One region of the Streptomyces sp. NBC_01471 genome, then DNA from elsewhere that is predicted to be linked to it. Evidence: riboswitches for the same ligand, from Rfam matches in the RefSeq annotation. Region 1 holds a riboswitch; the other holds the start of a gene.
The links. A riboswitch is a leader RNA that binds a small molecule or an ion and turns the genes downstream of it on or off. The one in region 1 is predicted to bind cyclic di-AMP.
Positions count from the first base shown of each region.

Region 2: it holds a riboswitch for cyclic di-AMP, as region 1 does, so the genes downstream of both, OG285_RS07020 (M23 family metallopeptidase) here and OG285_RS18320 (M23 family metallopeptidase) in region 1, are expected to answer to the same signal.

Region 1 covers NZ_CP109450.1:4,148,641-4,156,303, reverse strand. Annotated here, with positions in the region: gene trmB (tRNA (guanosine(46)-N7)-methyltransferase TrmB) at 1-390, shown strand, start outside; gene OG285_RS18330 (PrsW family intramembrane metalloprotease) at 499-1,965, shown strand; gene OG285_RS18325 (aldo/keto reductase) at 2,027-2,971, opposite strand; gene OG285_RS18320 (M23 family metallopeptidase) at 3,249-4,313, opposite strand; cyclic di-AMP (ydaO/yuaA leader) riboswitch at 4,325-4,464, opposite strand; gene OG285_RS18315 (PP2C family protein-serine/threonine phosphatase) at 4,690-5,838, opposite strand; gene OG285_RS18310 (hypothetical protein) at 5,943-6,080, opposite strand; tRNA gene OG285_RS18305 (tRNA-Met) at 6,108-6,181, opposite strand; gene OG285_RS18300 (DUF4232 domain-containing protein) at 6,382-7,098, opposite strand.
Region 2 covers NZ_CP109450.1:1,584,286-1,591,948, reverse strand. Annotated here, with positions in the region: gene OG285_RS07035 (DNA topoisomerase IV subunit A) at 1-1,554, opposite strand, end outside; gene OG285_RS07030 (M16 family metallopeptidase) at 1,736-3,121, shown strand; gene OG285_RS07025 (M16 family metallopeptidase) at 3,142-4,509, shown strand; cyclic di-AMP (ydaO/yuaA leader) riboswitch at 4,777-4,936, shown strand; gene OG285_RS07020 (M23 family metallopeptidase) at 4,949-5,740, shown strand; gene OG285_RS07015 (GntR family transcriptional regulator) at 5,971-6,648, shown strand; gene OG285_RS07010 (HPr family phosphocarrier protein) at 6,815-7,096, opposite strand; gene OG285_RS07005 (GNAT family N-acetyltransferase) at 7,224-7,663, shown strand, end outside.

The DNA.
Region 1 (7,663 bases):
CGGGTGGCCAACGGCGACGCGATCATCCTGCTCCGCGAGATGCTGAAACCCGACGCGCTCGCCGGACTGCGGGTGTACTTCCCCGACCCGTGGCCCAAGAGCCGCCACCACAAGAGGCGCCTGATCCAGCCCGAGTTCCTCGACCTGGCCGCGGCCAGGCTCGCACCGGACGCCGTTCTGCACTGCGCGACCGACTGGGTCCCGTACGCCGAACAGATGCTGGAGGTGCTCACCGCGCACCCCTGCTTCGAGAACACCACGGCGGACGGCGGCTACGCACCGAGGCCCGGCTTCCGGCCGCTGACCAGGTTCGAGGGCCAGGGACTCGACAAGGGCCACGCGGTGCACGACCTGCTGTTCCGCCGCAACGACCGCCCGAGCGACCACTAGGGTCTTCCGTCCGGGTCAGCCACGGGCACGCACGGGCAGGGCGCGGAAACGGCGTGGAAAGCCGGTACGGCGTCGCGGTTGTCAGTGCCGCTCGTTAGGCTCAATCGGGTGTACGAGTCGAGCGCGCCGCCCGGGGCGGCCCATCCGGTGGTCCCGGTGTACGAGGAGCAGCCGCGCTTCGACGCCGTTCCACCGCGTGCACACTGGCGCTACGCACCCCGCAGGGACTTCTGGCGGAGCAAGGCGCTGCGCGCCTCCGCGGTGATCATCGTCCTCGCGATCTGCGGCCTGCTGATCCTCTCGCTGGTCCGCGAACAGACCGGCACCGAAGGCTTCCTGGTCGGCATCGGTCTTGCCGTGCTCCCGGTACCACTGCTCATGGCGGCCTTCCGCTGGCTGGACCGGGTCGATCCGGGGCCCTGGCGCAACCTGATCTTCGCCTTCGCCTGGGGTGCGTGCGCCGCGGCGCTCGTCGCGATCATCGCCAACTCCTTCGCCACGCACTGGATAGCGACGGCCACAGCGGACCCGACGAGCGCGGACACCCTCGGCGCGAGAGTGGTGGCGCCGATCGTCGAGGAGAGCGCGAAGGCCGCGGCGATCCTGCTGATCTTCCTCTTCCGCAGGCGCCACTTCACCGGGATCGTGGACGGTGTGGTCTTCGCGGGCTTCACGGCGACCGGCTTCGCCTTCACCGAGAACATCCTGTACCTGGGCAGCGCCTTCGGCGAGGACAAGTCCCTCGGGTTCTCGGGCGTTCCCTCCGTGACGGCGGCGACCTTCTTCGCCCGGGTGGTCCTCTCGCCCTTCGCGCACCCGCTGTTCACCGTGCTGACCGGCATCGGCTTCGGCGTCGCGGCGCTGGCCGCCGAGCACCAGCGGCTGCGCCGGACCGTGCCGCCACTGCTCGGCCTCCTCTGCGCCATGGGGATGCACGCCCTGTGGAACAGCTCCTCGGCCTTCGGCACCTATGGCTTCTATCTGGTCTACGGCGCGTTCATGGTCCCGGTCTTCGGGGTGATCACCTGGCTCTCGATCTGGACCCGCCAGCGGGAGCTGCGTACGATATCGGCCGAACTGCCCGCGTACGCGGCGGCGGGCTGGCTGGCTCCCGCGGAGCCGCTGGCACTCTCGTCGATGCGGGCGCGCGCCATGGCCCGGGGCTTCGCGGCGCGCACGTTCGGCGGAGGGTTCGGCGCGACGAGCCCGCACCTGGGCCCCCACCCCGACGCAGCCCCGCACGCCCCCGGCCCGTATCCCCCCGGTCCGTACGGCCAGAGCCCGTACCACCGGCCGCCCGCGCACGCCGATGCGAAGTCGCGGGCCAGGGCAGCGTCCCGCGCGGTCTCCGAGTACGAGGCCTTCGCGACCACCCTCGCCTTTCTGCGGCACCGGGCCCACCGCGGGGTCGTGGGCCCGGACTTCGAGGCGCGTGAGCAGGAGCTGCTGCACCACCTCTGGCAGCGCAAGGAGATCGCCGGACCCGCGCTGCTCTACGCGGCGCAGGCGACCGGGCGGGTACGGGTGCCGCCGCCGCACCTGCACTACGGCGGCTACAACCCGTACCAGCACTGATCGGCCACCCCGGCCGTTCCTCAGGCGGAGAACTCAGGGCGGAGGACTCAGGGCGGAGGACTCAGGCGGAGGCCGCGGTCAGCTCCGCCACCTCGGCGTCGGTGAGCTCCAGCTCGGCCACGGCGGTCAGCGCCGGCAGCTGCCCGACCGTACGGGCCGAAGCGATCGGCGCGACGACGGTCGGCTGTGCGGCCAGCCACACCAGGGCGACGGTCGCGACCTCGGCTCCGTGCGCCGCGGCGACCTTGTCGAGTGCGGCCAGGACCTTCGGTCCCCGCTCGGTCCCGAGGTGCTTGGCCGCACCCTCGGCCCGCACACTGTCGACGTCCACACCGGGCCGGTACTTGCCCGTGAGGAAGCCGGAGGCCAGCGAGAAGTACGGCACGGCCGCCAGACCGTGCCGGGCCGCCGCGTCCTGGAGCCCGCCCTCGTACGTGTCGCGGGAGACCAGGTTGTAGTGGGGCTGCAGGGCGACGTACCGGGCGAGCCCTTCGGCCTCGGAGAACGCCATGAAGGCGTCTAGCCGCTCGGCGCTCACATTGGACGCGGCGATGGCGCGCACCTTGCCGGCCTTCACCAGCTCGTCGAGGGTGGAGATGATCTCCTCGACCGGGACGGAGACGTCGTCGAAGTGCGTGTAGTACAGGTCGATGTAATCGGTGCGCAGCCTGCGCAGCGACTCGTCGGCCGCGGCCTTGATGTTCGCGGCCGAGAGCCCCTTGTACTCGGGGTGTGCGCCGACCTTGGTGGCTACCACCACATCGGAGCGGTTCCCCCGCGCGGCCAGCCAGTTGCCGATGACGGTCTCGGACTCGCCGCCCTCGTTGCCGGGCACCCATGACGAGTAGGTGTCCGCGGTGTCGATGAAGTTGCCGCCGACGGCGGTGTAGGCGTCGAGGACGGAGAAGGACTGCTGTTCGTCGGCGCTCCATCCGAAGACGTTGCCGCCGAGGGAGAGCGGGAAGACCTGGAGGCCGGAAGAGCCGAGTGCGCGGAGAGAAGTCATACGCTGATCAACCCTGGGGAGACGCGGCGCTATTCCGCCGGACCGGCCGTACGGGTGGCCGGGCCGGACAGGTGCCGATGCCTGCACACGACGAACCGGCAGCCCTGACGTCGGGGGGATGTCGTCAGGGCTGCCGGGGTACGGGGGGGCGGGGCCGCGCGAACCGGCGGTACGCGTCAGCCACACCTCGACGGTGCGCGCCAGGCGAGGGGGACTAACCCCTTGGAGGACGTTCAGCCCCCGGGGCCTGTTCGGTCACTCGGGGACGTTCAGCCCCTCACGGGTGGAGGCCCTTGCCCTGGAGCCAGGTCATCGGGTCGATCGGGTCGCCGCCGCCCGGGCGGACCTCCAGGTGCACATGCGGCCCCGTGACATTGCCGGTGGCGCCGACCCGGCCGATGACCTCGCCGGTGCTGACCTTCTGGCCCGCGCTGACCGAGAGCGAGGACTGGTGGCAGAACCACAGCTCCGTACCGTCGTCGAGTGTGACGACCGTGCGGTAGCCGTACGCCCCGGCCCAGCCTGCGGACTTGACCGTTCCGCTGTGCACGGCCTTGATCGGAGTGCCGGTCGGGGCGGCGAAGTCGAGGCCGGTGTGGTGGCCCGAAGACCACATCGAACCGCCGTCGTCGAACCGCGAGGTGAGGGTGTACGAGGAGACCGGGAGCGAGTAACTGGCGGCCAGCTTGGCGAGCCGCTCCTTCTCCGCCTTGGCCTTGGCCTCCGCCTCGGCCTTCTCCTTGGCCGCCTTCTCCTTGGCCGCCGCCTCGTCCTGCTTCTTCGCGGCCTCCGCCGACGCCTTCTCCGCCGCTGCCTTCTCGGCTGCCGCCTTGGCCTCGTCGTCGACCGCGCCCTGCTGCTGCTCGGCCTGCTGGAGTATCCGGGCGCGAAGGGCCTCGCCCGCGTTCGCGCTGCCCTTGGTGCCGGCCACCGCTGTGGTGAGCGCCGCGTCGGTGGCGTCCGTGCCCGTGCCACCGTGGTCCGAGGAGTGATCGCCGAGGTCGGAGATCAGCGTCCCCACGCCGGGCAGCGACTCGGCTTCCGGCAGCTTGTCCTTGACGGACTGCGGAAGGTCGGGGAGGGAGATCGCGACCGCGGGCTTGCCCTGCGCGCTGGCCATGCCGCCCGCGCCGACGGCTGCGATCACGCCAACGCCGAGCACCGTCGAACTGCGGGCGAGACCGCTGCGCTGCTTGGCCACACGGTGCTTGCCCCGGACCGGACGGAGGGAATCCTCGGTGGGATTCCACTCATCGAGCGGACCGCCGTCCTCACCGCCGAAACCGAGAGCATCGTCGTTCGGGAAGTAAAGCGTTTCGGGGGCAGGGTTGTTGGACGCCACGGAGGCGCACTCCTTTCCTTCCTTACCGCCTACCGGGTTAGCTGACGGGTTCGGAGCAGGAAGGTCTCCTACGGGCAGCCCTGACGGATAGCCCGATTCACCCCAATTGGTGGTTCCCCGGTTCCCTTGCGGGATTCGGCGCGTGCGCACGGTGTCGCCTCTTGCGACGACTGGGACAACCGCGCTGCGTTATCGAACGTTAATAGACGCGAGGGCCGGATTCCAAGCTGTTCCGACTGATCGTTAACGTCTTTGGCCTGCACTTATCGGGGCATAAGGGGGCGGATTCGGGCGACTTGATCAACCCTCAGCCGCCGCCGGGAAACATCGAGTTTCTGATAGTGCATCAAACGTTATGCGGAGGGGTGCTCTTCGACTACGGATCGTGTCGTTCGCGGTGCACGATCTCGACCGTCCTGCGCCGGTCCGGCTGCCCCTGGAGCGGACGGCCCACGGCGAGCAGCGCCATGTCGTCCGTGGAGCGCCCGCCCGTGTGCAGCCGCACGTCGTCGGTCACCGCCGTCAACAGCTCCTCGGGCCCCGGAAAGATCCGCCCGCGCAGGCGCTCCTGCGGTTCGTAGAAGGCCCCCTGCGCGTTCCTCGCCTCGGACAGCCCGTCGGTGTAGAGCAGCAGCGTGGCCCCCGGCGGGAACGCCGTCTCGTCCGCCCGGTCCGGCCAGGCCGCCAGATCGGCCAGCCCCAGCGGCAGCGCGGGGTCGGTCGGCTCGAGGACGTGGATGCCCCCGTCCGCGTACAGCAGCAGCGGCTCGGGGTGGCCCCGGTTGAGCAGCCGGATCAGCCCCTGGTCACTGCGCGGGATCTCGGCGAGCGCCGCCGTGGTGAACCCCTCGAAGGCGTCAAGCCCCTCCCGCCGCACCCCTTCACGGGTCAGCGCACGCTCCAGCCGCTGGGCGACCTGCTCGATCGTCACCTCCTGCTCGGCGGCCTCCCGGAAGGCCCCGATCACCACGGCGACGGCCTCGACCGCACCGAGCCCCTTGCCCCGTACGTCACCCACCACCAGCCGGACCCCGTACGGGGTGTCCTGCACGGCGAAGAGGTCACCGCCGATGAAGGTGCCGGCCTGCGCCGCCTCGTACCGCGCCGCGACGTGCAGCCCGGCGATCCGTTCGGAGGGCACCGGCAGCACCGCACGCTGCGCGGTCTCCGCCACCACGCGCGCCGACGCGAGCTCCTCACCGCTGACCCGGATGACGCGATTGATGATGAGGGCGACGACGGACACCGTGAGGACAGTGATCAGCTCGGTGATCGCCGCGCCCTTGGACGAGGTGTTGTTGTAGACGTGCAGCCCCGCCATGGACAGCACCGCGATGATCCCGGTGATCAGAGTGGCCCGGTACGAGAAGAACGGGGCGGCGATCACCGGCGCTGCGGCGAAGAACGGGGCAGCCGTGAACGCGGCCGGTGTCAGCTGGTCGAAGACCAGCCCGCCCACGATCAGCACGGCAGGCAGCGCCCGGACGAACCGACGCGCCCAGCCCGAGTCCTCTCGCTGCCCCACCAGTACCCTCCTGCCCGGTCCGCGGCGGACGGTACCGCACCCCACCAGGCTGGCCGCACCCGCGCCGGTGTGCGATTCGGCCTCGGCCAAGTGGGGGAAGGGCGTCAGCCCGGCAGCGCGACCACCGACCCCGTCACCACGGCGAGCACCATCGCGACGAACAGCAGACAGGCCCGCAGCGCCCGCCCCCGATCGATGCCCCGGCCCGGAACCTGGCCGGGAAACGACTGAAGGCCCAGCACATGATGTGCTGGGCCTTCGGTCTTGAGTAGCGGGGACAGGATTTGAACCTGCGACCTCTGGGTTATGAGCCCAGCGAGCTACCGAGCTGCTCCACCCCGCGTCGGTAAACCCAACTCTACGGCATGCGCGGGGGTGGTTCGAACCATTAACCGCTGCGGACAGCCAACGAGATCAAGTGACCCCAGCCACTGCTGTGCTGCCCGCCGTCCTCGGCACCGTCAATACGGCGGCGTCGCGTTCCGCCCTTGATGAAGCGCCGGAGTGACGAGGGTCAAGGGCACGCGTCGCCGTCAGTGGCTGTCAGTGGCTGTCCACGCCGTCACCGGGAACGGCGTTCTGGGCCGTGGTGTGCCAGTTGGTGACGATCGGCTTGTCGACGGTGATGCTGCCGGTGTGCAGGCTGACCGGGTCGGTCCGGTCGTCCTCGCTCACCGAGGTGATGATCTCGTTCAGTTCCTTGCCGCCATTGGTGTTGGTGGTCTTGGGGTTCACCCCGGCGTAGGCGGTGGTGGCGCCGCTCAGTTCCACTTCTTCGCCGACGGCCTGCTCGGCCGGCCCCGCCTGGGTGCCGTCGGACCCGAACGCCACCATCGGAAGCGCAGCCGGGAGGGAGCAGGTGATACCCGGCTTGGCCTTCACCGAGATGAGGATGTAGCCACCGGCCTGGGTCTCGGAACTGGCGTTCCACGTGAGGTCGTTGGCGCCACAGACCTGCCCGTAACGGCCGGTGTGACCGTTCCCGTTGCCGCCGCTGCCCGACGCGCTGGTGCCATTTCCTGCCGCGCTGCTGCCCGTCGGACTCCCGCTCTCCGACCTTGCCGAGGTGTCGGCCCCGGAGCCCACGGCCTTGCCGCCCCCGCCGCCCTCGGCTTCCTGCCCCTTGTCCGCAGACTGCGCCGCGCTGCGCGAGGACGAAGTGCCAGCGGAGCCGGGCCCGCCCTCGCAGGCGCTCAGCGACAGGACGGCGGCCACCGCCATGGCGGCCAGGGTGGTCGTGCGGATGAGGTTCTTGCGCATGGGTGGACTCCCCCGTAGAGATTCGGACCGCTTACGCCGGACACGGCGCCGGACCGGCGCCTGCTGGCAACAACGAGCTTCGTGGCGGGCCGGCCGCACCCGCAATGCTCTACGGAAAGGCAGGGACACTGGAACGGCGGAACAGCCCCTGAGCTGCGAGAACTCCCCACCGCTGGAACGGTGTCCCGGAACAGGGAGACGGACAGGAATGCTGAGCAGCACGCCACGAACGGCCCGAACGAAGAAGATCGAGGGCGGTGAGTTCGGTGAGTTCGGTGAGGCCGATCGCGGTCGAACCAGGGGCGGTGATGAGGGACGCGAGGGATCGAGGGCGGGTCAGGGCAGGCGCGAGTCTCCTGGCGAGGGCGCGTCACCGCTCACGCATCACTCAGGCCTGGCCCCGGAAAACGCGGGAGCGCCCCGACCGGATCACTCCGGTCGGGGCGCTCCCCAGCAGGTCAGAAGGGGTTTGGCCCTCCCGCGCTTCGTAGACCGTGTGGGACTCGAACCCACAACCAATGGATTAAAAGTCCCGGCGGTCTCCTGTCAGGGCGGTCCGGACGGT
Region 2 (7,663 bases), 2.6 Mb from region 1:
GCACGGGTCGTCGGCGACCTCCAGCGAGGCCGCGGCGACCGGGGTGCCCGCCGACTCCAGCAGTACCGTACGGCGGTCGGTGGAGAACTTCTTCGCCACCGCGGCCAGTTCGGCCGAGACCAGCTTGCGCAGCTCCGCGTCGGAATCCAGGATCCGGGTCAGCTCTTCGATCTCGCTGTTCAGCCGGTCGCGCTCGCTCTCCAGCTCGATCCGGTCGAACTTGGTGAGCCGGCGCAGCGGAGTGTCCAGGATGTACTGCGTCTGGATCTCGCTCAGCGAGAAGTGCGAGATCAGCCGCTCCTTGGCCTGCGCCGAATTGTCGCTGGAACGGATGAGGCGGATGACCTCGTCGATGTCGAGCAGCGCCACGAGCAGCCCGAGGACCAGGTGCAGCCGGTCCTGCCGCTTGGTCCTGCGGAACTCGCTGCGCCGCCTGACGACCGAGAAGCGGTGGTCGAGATAGACCTCCAGGAGCTCCTTGAGGCCCAGCGTCAGCGGCTGTCCGTCGACCAGCGCCACGTTGTTGATCCCGAAGGACTCCTCCATCGGGGTGAGCTTGTAGAGCTGTTCGAGCACGGCCTCCGGCACGAAGCCGTTCTTGATCTCGATGACCAGCCGCAGCCCGTGCGCCCGGTCGGTGAGGTCCTTCAGATCGGCGATGCCCTGAAGCTTCTTCGACGCCACCAGGTCCTTGATCTTGGCGCGGACCTTCTCCGGGCCGACCGCGAAGGGCAGTTCGGTGACGACGATGCCCTTGCGGCGCGGGGTGACGTCCTCCACGGTGGCCGTCGCGCGGATCTTGAAGGTGCCGCGCCCGCGCTCGTAGGCGTCCCTGATCCCGTCAAGACCCACGATCCGGCCACCGGTCGGCAGGTCGGGGCCCGGCACGAAGCGCATCAGGGTGTCGAGGTCGGCGCCCGGGTGCTTGATCAGGTGGCGGGCCGCCGCGATGATCTCGCCCAGGTTGTGCGGGGGCATGTTGGTCGCCATCCCGACCGCGATCCCGGACGAGCCGTTGACCAGCAGGTTCGGATAGGCGGCGGGGAGCACGACGGGCTCGCGCTCCTGGCCGTCGTAGTTGGGCTCGAAGTCGACCGTGCTCTCGTCGATCGACTCCGTCATCAGCGACGTGGCGTCGGCCATCCGGCACTCGGTGTAACGCATCGCGGCCGGCGGGTCGTCGTTGCCGAGCGAGCCGAAGTTGCCGTGTCCGTCGACCAGCGGGAGCCGCATGGAGAAGGGCTGCGAGAGCCGCACCAGGGCGTCGTAGATCGACGCGTCACCGTGCGGGTGCAGCTTGCCCATGACCTCGCCGACGACACGGGCGCACTTCACATAGCTGCGGTCGGGCCGCAGCCCCATCTCGTTCATCTGGTAGAGGATGCGCCGGTGTACGGGCTTCATGCCGTCACGGGCGTCCGGCAGGGCCCGTGAGTAGATCACCGAGTACGCGTACTCCAGGAAGGAGCCCTGCATTTCATCGACCACGTCGATGTCGAGAATCTTCTCCTCGAAGTCCTCCGGCGGCGGGGTCTTCGTGCTGCGGCGGGCCATCGCTGCTGCGGCTCCTTCACGTGCCTGGTCCGGTACTGACGCCGACCATTGTGGACTGTCCCACCGACAACACCGACCGCGACCCGTGCACACCGGGATGGCTGCCAGGTGTCGGCGCGCTTGCATACAGTGGCAGGACTGCATTTCAACGCGGTCAACACACGCGATCGAAGGGACGTACATGCCCATGGGTCACACGGCCACAGCCGAGGCCGGTTCCGGCGGCCTGACAGCGACCGAACACCGGCTGGCCAACGGCCTGCGGGTGGTGCTCTCCGAGGACCACCTGACCCCGGTCGCCGCGGTCTGCCTCTGGTACGACGTCGGTTCACGCCACGAAGTCAAGGGGCGTACCGGACTCGCCCACCTCTTCGAGCACCTGATGTTCCAGGGCTCGGGACAGGTCGAGGGCAACGGCCACTTCGAGCTGGTGCAGGGGGCCGGGGGCTCGCTCAACGGCACCACCAGCTTCGAGCGCACCAACTACTTCGAGACGATGCCCACGCACCAGCTGGAGTTGGCGCTCTGGCTGGAGGCCGACCGGATGGGCTCCCTCCTCGCCGCGCTCGACGAGGAGTCCATGGAGAACCAGCGGGACGTCGTCAAGAACGAGCGCCGCCAGCGCTACGACAACGTGCCGTACGGCACGGCGTTCGAGAAGCTGACCGCCCTCTCCTACCCGGAGGGCCACCCGTACCACCACACGCCGATCGGTTCCATGGCCGACCTGGACGCGGCGACGCTGGAGGACGCCCGCGCGTTCTTCCGTACGAACTACGCGCCGAACAACGCCGTGCTGTCCGTCGTCGGCGACATCGACCCGGAGCAGACGCTCGCCTGGGTCGAGAAGTACTTCGGCACCATCCCCTCCCACGACGGCAAGCAGCCGCCGCGGGACGGCTCACTGCCCGACACCCTCGGCGCCGAGGTGCGCGAGGAGCTGTACGAGGAGGTGCCCTCGCGTGCCCTGATGGCCGCCTACCGGCTCCCCGAGGACGGCACCCGCGCGTGCGACGCGGCGGACATCGCACTGACCATCCTGGGCGGCGGCGAGTCGTCGCTGCTCCACAACAGGCTGGTGCGCCGGGACCGTACGGCCGTCGCCGCGGGCTTCGGCCTGCTGCGGCTCTCCGGCGCCCCCTCGCTCGGCTGGCTGGACGTCAAGACGTCGGGCGGTGTCGAGGTCCCGCAGATCGAGGCGGCCGTCGACGAGGAGCTGGCCCGCTTCGCCGCGGTGGGGCCCACGGCCGAGGAGATGGAGCGCGCGCAGGCCCAGCTGGAGCGGGAGTGGCTCGACCGGCTCGGTACGGTCGCCGGCCGCGCCGACGAACTGTGCAGGTACGCCGTGCTGTTCGGCGACCCGCAGCTGGCGCTGACCGCCGTCGGCCGGGTGCTGGACATCACGGCCGACGAGGTGCAGGAGGTAGCCAAGGCCCGGCTGCGCCCGGACAACAGGGCTGTGCTGGTGTACGAGCCCGTCACCGCCGATGAGCCCGAAGAGACCAGTGCGGACGGCGTATCCGACGAGGCCGCCGCGACCACCGAGAGCACAGAGGCGGACCAGTGACCGACCCCGCGGCCGTGACGATGACCTTCCACCCGCAGCCCCAGGCGGGTGCCCCCAGGCCCTGGGCCTTCCCGGCCCCCGAGCGCTCCACCCTGCCCAACGGCCTGACGGTGCTGCGCTGCGACCGTCCCGGACAGCAGGTCGTCGCTGTCGAGATCAGCCTCGACGCCCCGCTGGACGCCGAGCCCGAGGGGCTCGACGGCATCGCCACGATCATGGCGAGGGCCTTCTCCGAGGGCACCGACAAGCACAGCGCCGAGGAGTTCGCCGCTGAGCTGGAGCGCTGCGGCGCCACACTCGACGCGCACGCCGACCACCCCGGTGTCCGGGTCTCCCTGGAAGTGCCGGTCTCCCGGCTGCCCAAGGCGCTCGGCCTGCTCGCGGACGCACTGCGCGCGCCCGCCTTCGCCCCGAGCGAGGTCGAGCGGATCGTGGGCAACCGGCTGGACGAGATCCCGCACGAGCTGGCCAACCCGGCCCGCCGCGCCGCCAAGCAGCTCTCGAAGGAGCTGTTCCCGGCCACCGCGCGCATGTCGCGTCCGCGCCAGGGCACCGAGGAGACGGTGGCGCGCATCGACGCGCCGGCCGTCCGTGCCTTCTACGACGCGTACGTCCGGCCGTCGACAGCCACCGCCGTGGTCGTCGGCGACCTGGCGGGCACCGACCTGGACGCGGTGCTCGCCGAGACCCTCGGCGAGTGGAAGGGCAACGCGGGCACGCCCCGCCCGGTGCCCCCGATCACCGCGGACGACACCGGCCGGGTGGTCGTCGTGGACCGCCCCGGAGCGGTCCAGACCCAGCTGCTGATCGGCCGGATCGGTGCCGACCGGCACGACCGGGTCTGGCCCGCCCAGGTCCTCGGCACGTACTGCCTGGGCGGCACGCTCACCTCCCGTCTGGACCGCGTCCTGCGCGAGGAGAAGGGCTACACCTACGGTGTGCGGGCCTTCAGCCAGGTGATCCGCTCCGCGCCCGACGGGACCGGCGCCGCCATGCTCGCCATCAGCGGGTCGGTGGACACCGAGTCGACCGGACCCGCGCTCGACGACCTCTGGACGGTGCTCAGGACGCTGGCCGCGGGCGGGCTGACCGACGCCGAGCGGGACGTCGCCGTACAGAACCTGGTGGGCGTCGCCCCGCTGAAGTACGAGACGGCCGCCGCCGTCGCGGGCACGCTGGCCGATCAGGTCGAGCAGCACCTGCCGGACGACTTCCAGGCACAGCTGTACGCGCACCTCGCCGCGACCGGCACGGTCGAGGCGACCGCGGCCGTGGTCTCCGCCTTCCCCGACGACCGGCTGGTGACGGTCCTGGTGGGGGACGCCGCACAGATCGTGGAGCCGGTCAGGGCGCTGGGCATCGGTGAAGTGACCGTGGTCGCGAGCTGACGTCACGGCCGCCCCGAGGCACGGGCGGCCGCAGCGGATCCCCGGGGTCCCGGTGGGCGGCGCGCCCACCGGGACCCGGCTGCGTGCCGGGGTACAGAGTCCCGGGCTGTATGTCGTGGTTGTCGGATGCGCGGCCTTTGGCGGCTGCTGCCGGTGGGATGTCCTGTGGGATGTGCGACAAAACCCGCTCTCTGTTTGGCCCGACCGGCACCGCTCACTTACCGTCACATGCGCTGTCCGTCGGACGTAAGCCGCAACCGCGGCGCCGGGCAGCGATCGCCGAGTCCCCGTCAGGCGCGAGCCCGGGGAGCCGGGGACCCACTCAGTCCCTGGGGTGAATCGGGGCCGCTCCGCAGGGGCGGGCCCGTAGGAGACCTTCCTGCTCCGAACCCGTCAGCTAACCCGGTAGGCGAGAGGGAAGGAAAGGACCAGCCCCTTCATGGCGTTCAGCCGCCCTACCGGCAAGCACCGTGCCCCGAACCGTCCGACCCGCAGGACCGCGGGCGTCGCCGGAGTCGCCACCCTCGCCACAGCCGGTGTCATCGGCACCCTCGCCTCCCCGGCGATGGCCGACAGCGCGAAGGTCTCCACCGCACAGGAGGCCCGCCTCGACCGGACCATACTGGTCGGTGACACCGTCGCCGACCGGATAGCCGCCCAGGCCACGGCCCAGCGGCACGAAGCCGCCCACGCCGAGGCCTTGGCGAAGGCGAAGGCCGCCGCCAAGGCCAGGGCGGCAGCCGCGAAGGCGAAGGCCGAGCGGGAGCGCGAGGCGAAGGCGGCCAAGCAGCGCGCGGCCCGGGCCGAGGCCCGCAAGCGCCTCAACGCCTTCGTGCCCCCGGTCGCCGACTCGTACGTGTCCACCGGCTACAAGACCGGCGGCAGCCTCTGGTCCTCCGGCAGCCACACCGGCATCGACTTCCACGCCGCGAGCGGCACCCCGGTCCATGCCGTCGGCGCCGGCACGGTCGTGGAGGCCGGCTGGGGCGGCGCGTACGGCAACAACATCGTCATCCGGATGCACGACGGCACGTACACGCAGTACGGCCACCTGTCGTCCATCGGCGTCTCGGTCGGCCAGTCCGTCACATCGGACCAGCAGATCGCGCTCTCCGGCGCCACCGGCAATGTCACGGGCCCGCACCTCCACTTCGAGGCCCGCACCGGCCCCGACTACGGCTCGGACATCGACCCCGTCGCGTACCTGCGCTCGCACGGTGTGAAGGTCTGACCCGGCGCGTCCCGTGTGGCCCCGGTGCTCGCCGCGCCGGGGCCACACGCGTCCCGGGTGTTCGCACGGACATTTTCCTAACGCCCGGTGTTCGTACGTCCGGTTTTTACATGGCCAAAAGATATCCATGATTTACCGGGGGCCTTCGGGAATTAACCTGCCCTGCCATAGAGTCGCCGCACAGGTGCGTACAGACCGCGATATGCGGGCGTCGATGCGGAGGTTCGGTCATGCGCATTCCCGCGCATTCGGTATGCACGGCAATCCGTGACGACATCATCTCGGGGGTGTACGAGCGGGGTGGCCGGCTGACCGAGGAGGTGCTCGCGCGCCGCTACGGCGTCTCCCGTGTCCCTGTCCGTGAGGCGCTGCGGACCCTGGAGTCCGAGGGGTTCGTCGTCACCCGCCGCCACGCGGGCGCCTGTGTCGCCGAACCGACCGAGCGGGAGGCGGCCGACCTGCTGGAGATACGGATGCTGCTGGAGCCGATGGGCGCGGCGCGCGCCGCCCAGCGGCGGACCGATGCTCATCTGAAGGTGCTCCGCGGCCTGGTCAGGCTGGGGCAGGAACGTGCCGGGCGCGGCCAGGGCGAGGACCTGCGGTCGCTCGGCGGCTGGTTCCACGAGACGCTGGCACAGTCATCGGGCAGTGCGGCGCTGACCACGCTGCTCGGCCAGCTGCGGCAGAAGATCAGCTGGATGTACGCGGTCGACCAGCCGGTCCTTCCCGTCGTCTCCTGGGCCGAGCACGGCTCGATCGTGGACGCGGTGGCGCGCGGCGACGCGGAGCGGGCCCGTGCCCTCACCGCGGTGCACGCCGAGCGCGCCGCCGCGGCGCACCGGCTGCGGAAACAGGGCCGCGTGAGGGATTCGCAACATGCTGTAAACATTGCGAGCATCACCGATTAACAGTGCTGCCGTATACAGGGGAGAAGGGAATATCCCGGCGCGGCTCTCCGTGCTCTCGGGGTTTCCTCTTTATGTTCTGCTTTTCTGATCCCGGAAAAGAGGGAAAGGCAGAACCGCAGTGTCCAGAATTCGGAACACTGCGGTCCGGGGCGCTGTGAGGGCCGCTTCAGACGGTCTCGGGGAGTTCGTCGAGCCCTTCGGTGACCAGCTTGGCCAGCCGGTCCAGGGCGGCGTCGGCGCCCTCCACGTCCGAGGTGAGCACGATCTCCTCGCCGCCCTCCACGCCCAGGCCGAGGACCGCGAGCATCGACGCGGCGTTGACCGGGTCGCCGCCGTTCTTCGCGATCGTCACCGGGACGCCGGAAGCCGTGGTGGCACGGACGAAGATGGAGGCCGGTCGGGCGTGCAGGCCCTCGGTCCAACCGACCTTGACGCGACGCTCAGCCATGGTGTTGCCCTTCGAGTTCCGCGAGAGTTGTCTAGACCATTCTTGCACGGGGGTCCGGCGTTCTGAGGCTCCGCCGCGTCCCAGACTGCACCGCTCCCCTGACCACCGCGACCCGTACGCTTTCAGCATGCAGCCCCCGCTGGAGGAGAACCCGCACCAGGAGTACCCGGCCCACTGGGAGGCGGACGTGGTGCTGCGCGACGGCGGTACCGCGCGGATCAGGCCGATCACCACCGAGGACGCCGACCGGCTGGTCAGCTTCTACGAGCTGGTCTCGCCCGAGTCGAAGTACTACCGCTTCTTCGCTCCGTACCCCCGGCTCTCCGCCAAGGACGTCCACCGCTTCACCCATCATGACTACGTCGACCGGGTGGGTCTCGCGGCGACCGTCGGCGGCGAGTTCATCGCGACCGTCCGCTACGACCGGATCGGCGCGCACGAGGCCGAGGTCGCCTTCCTCGTGCAGGACGCCCACCAGGGGCGCGGCGTGGCCTCCGCGCTGCTCGAACACATCGCGGCGGTCGCCAGGGAGCGCGAGGTCAGCCGCTTCACCGCCGAGGTGCTGCC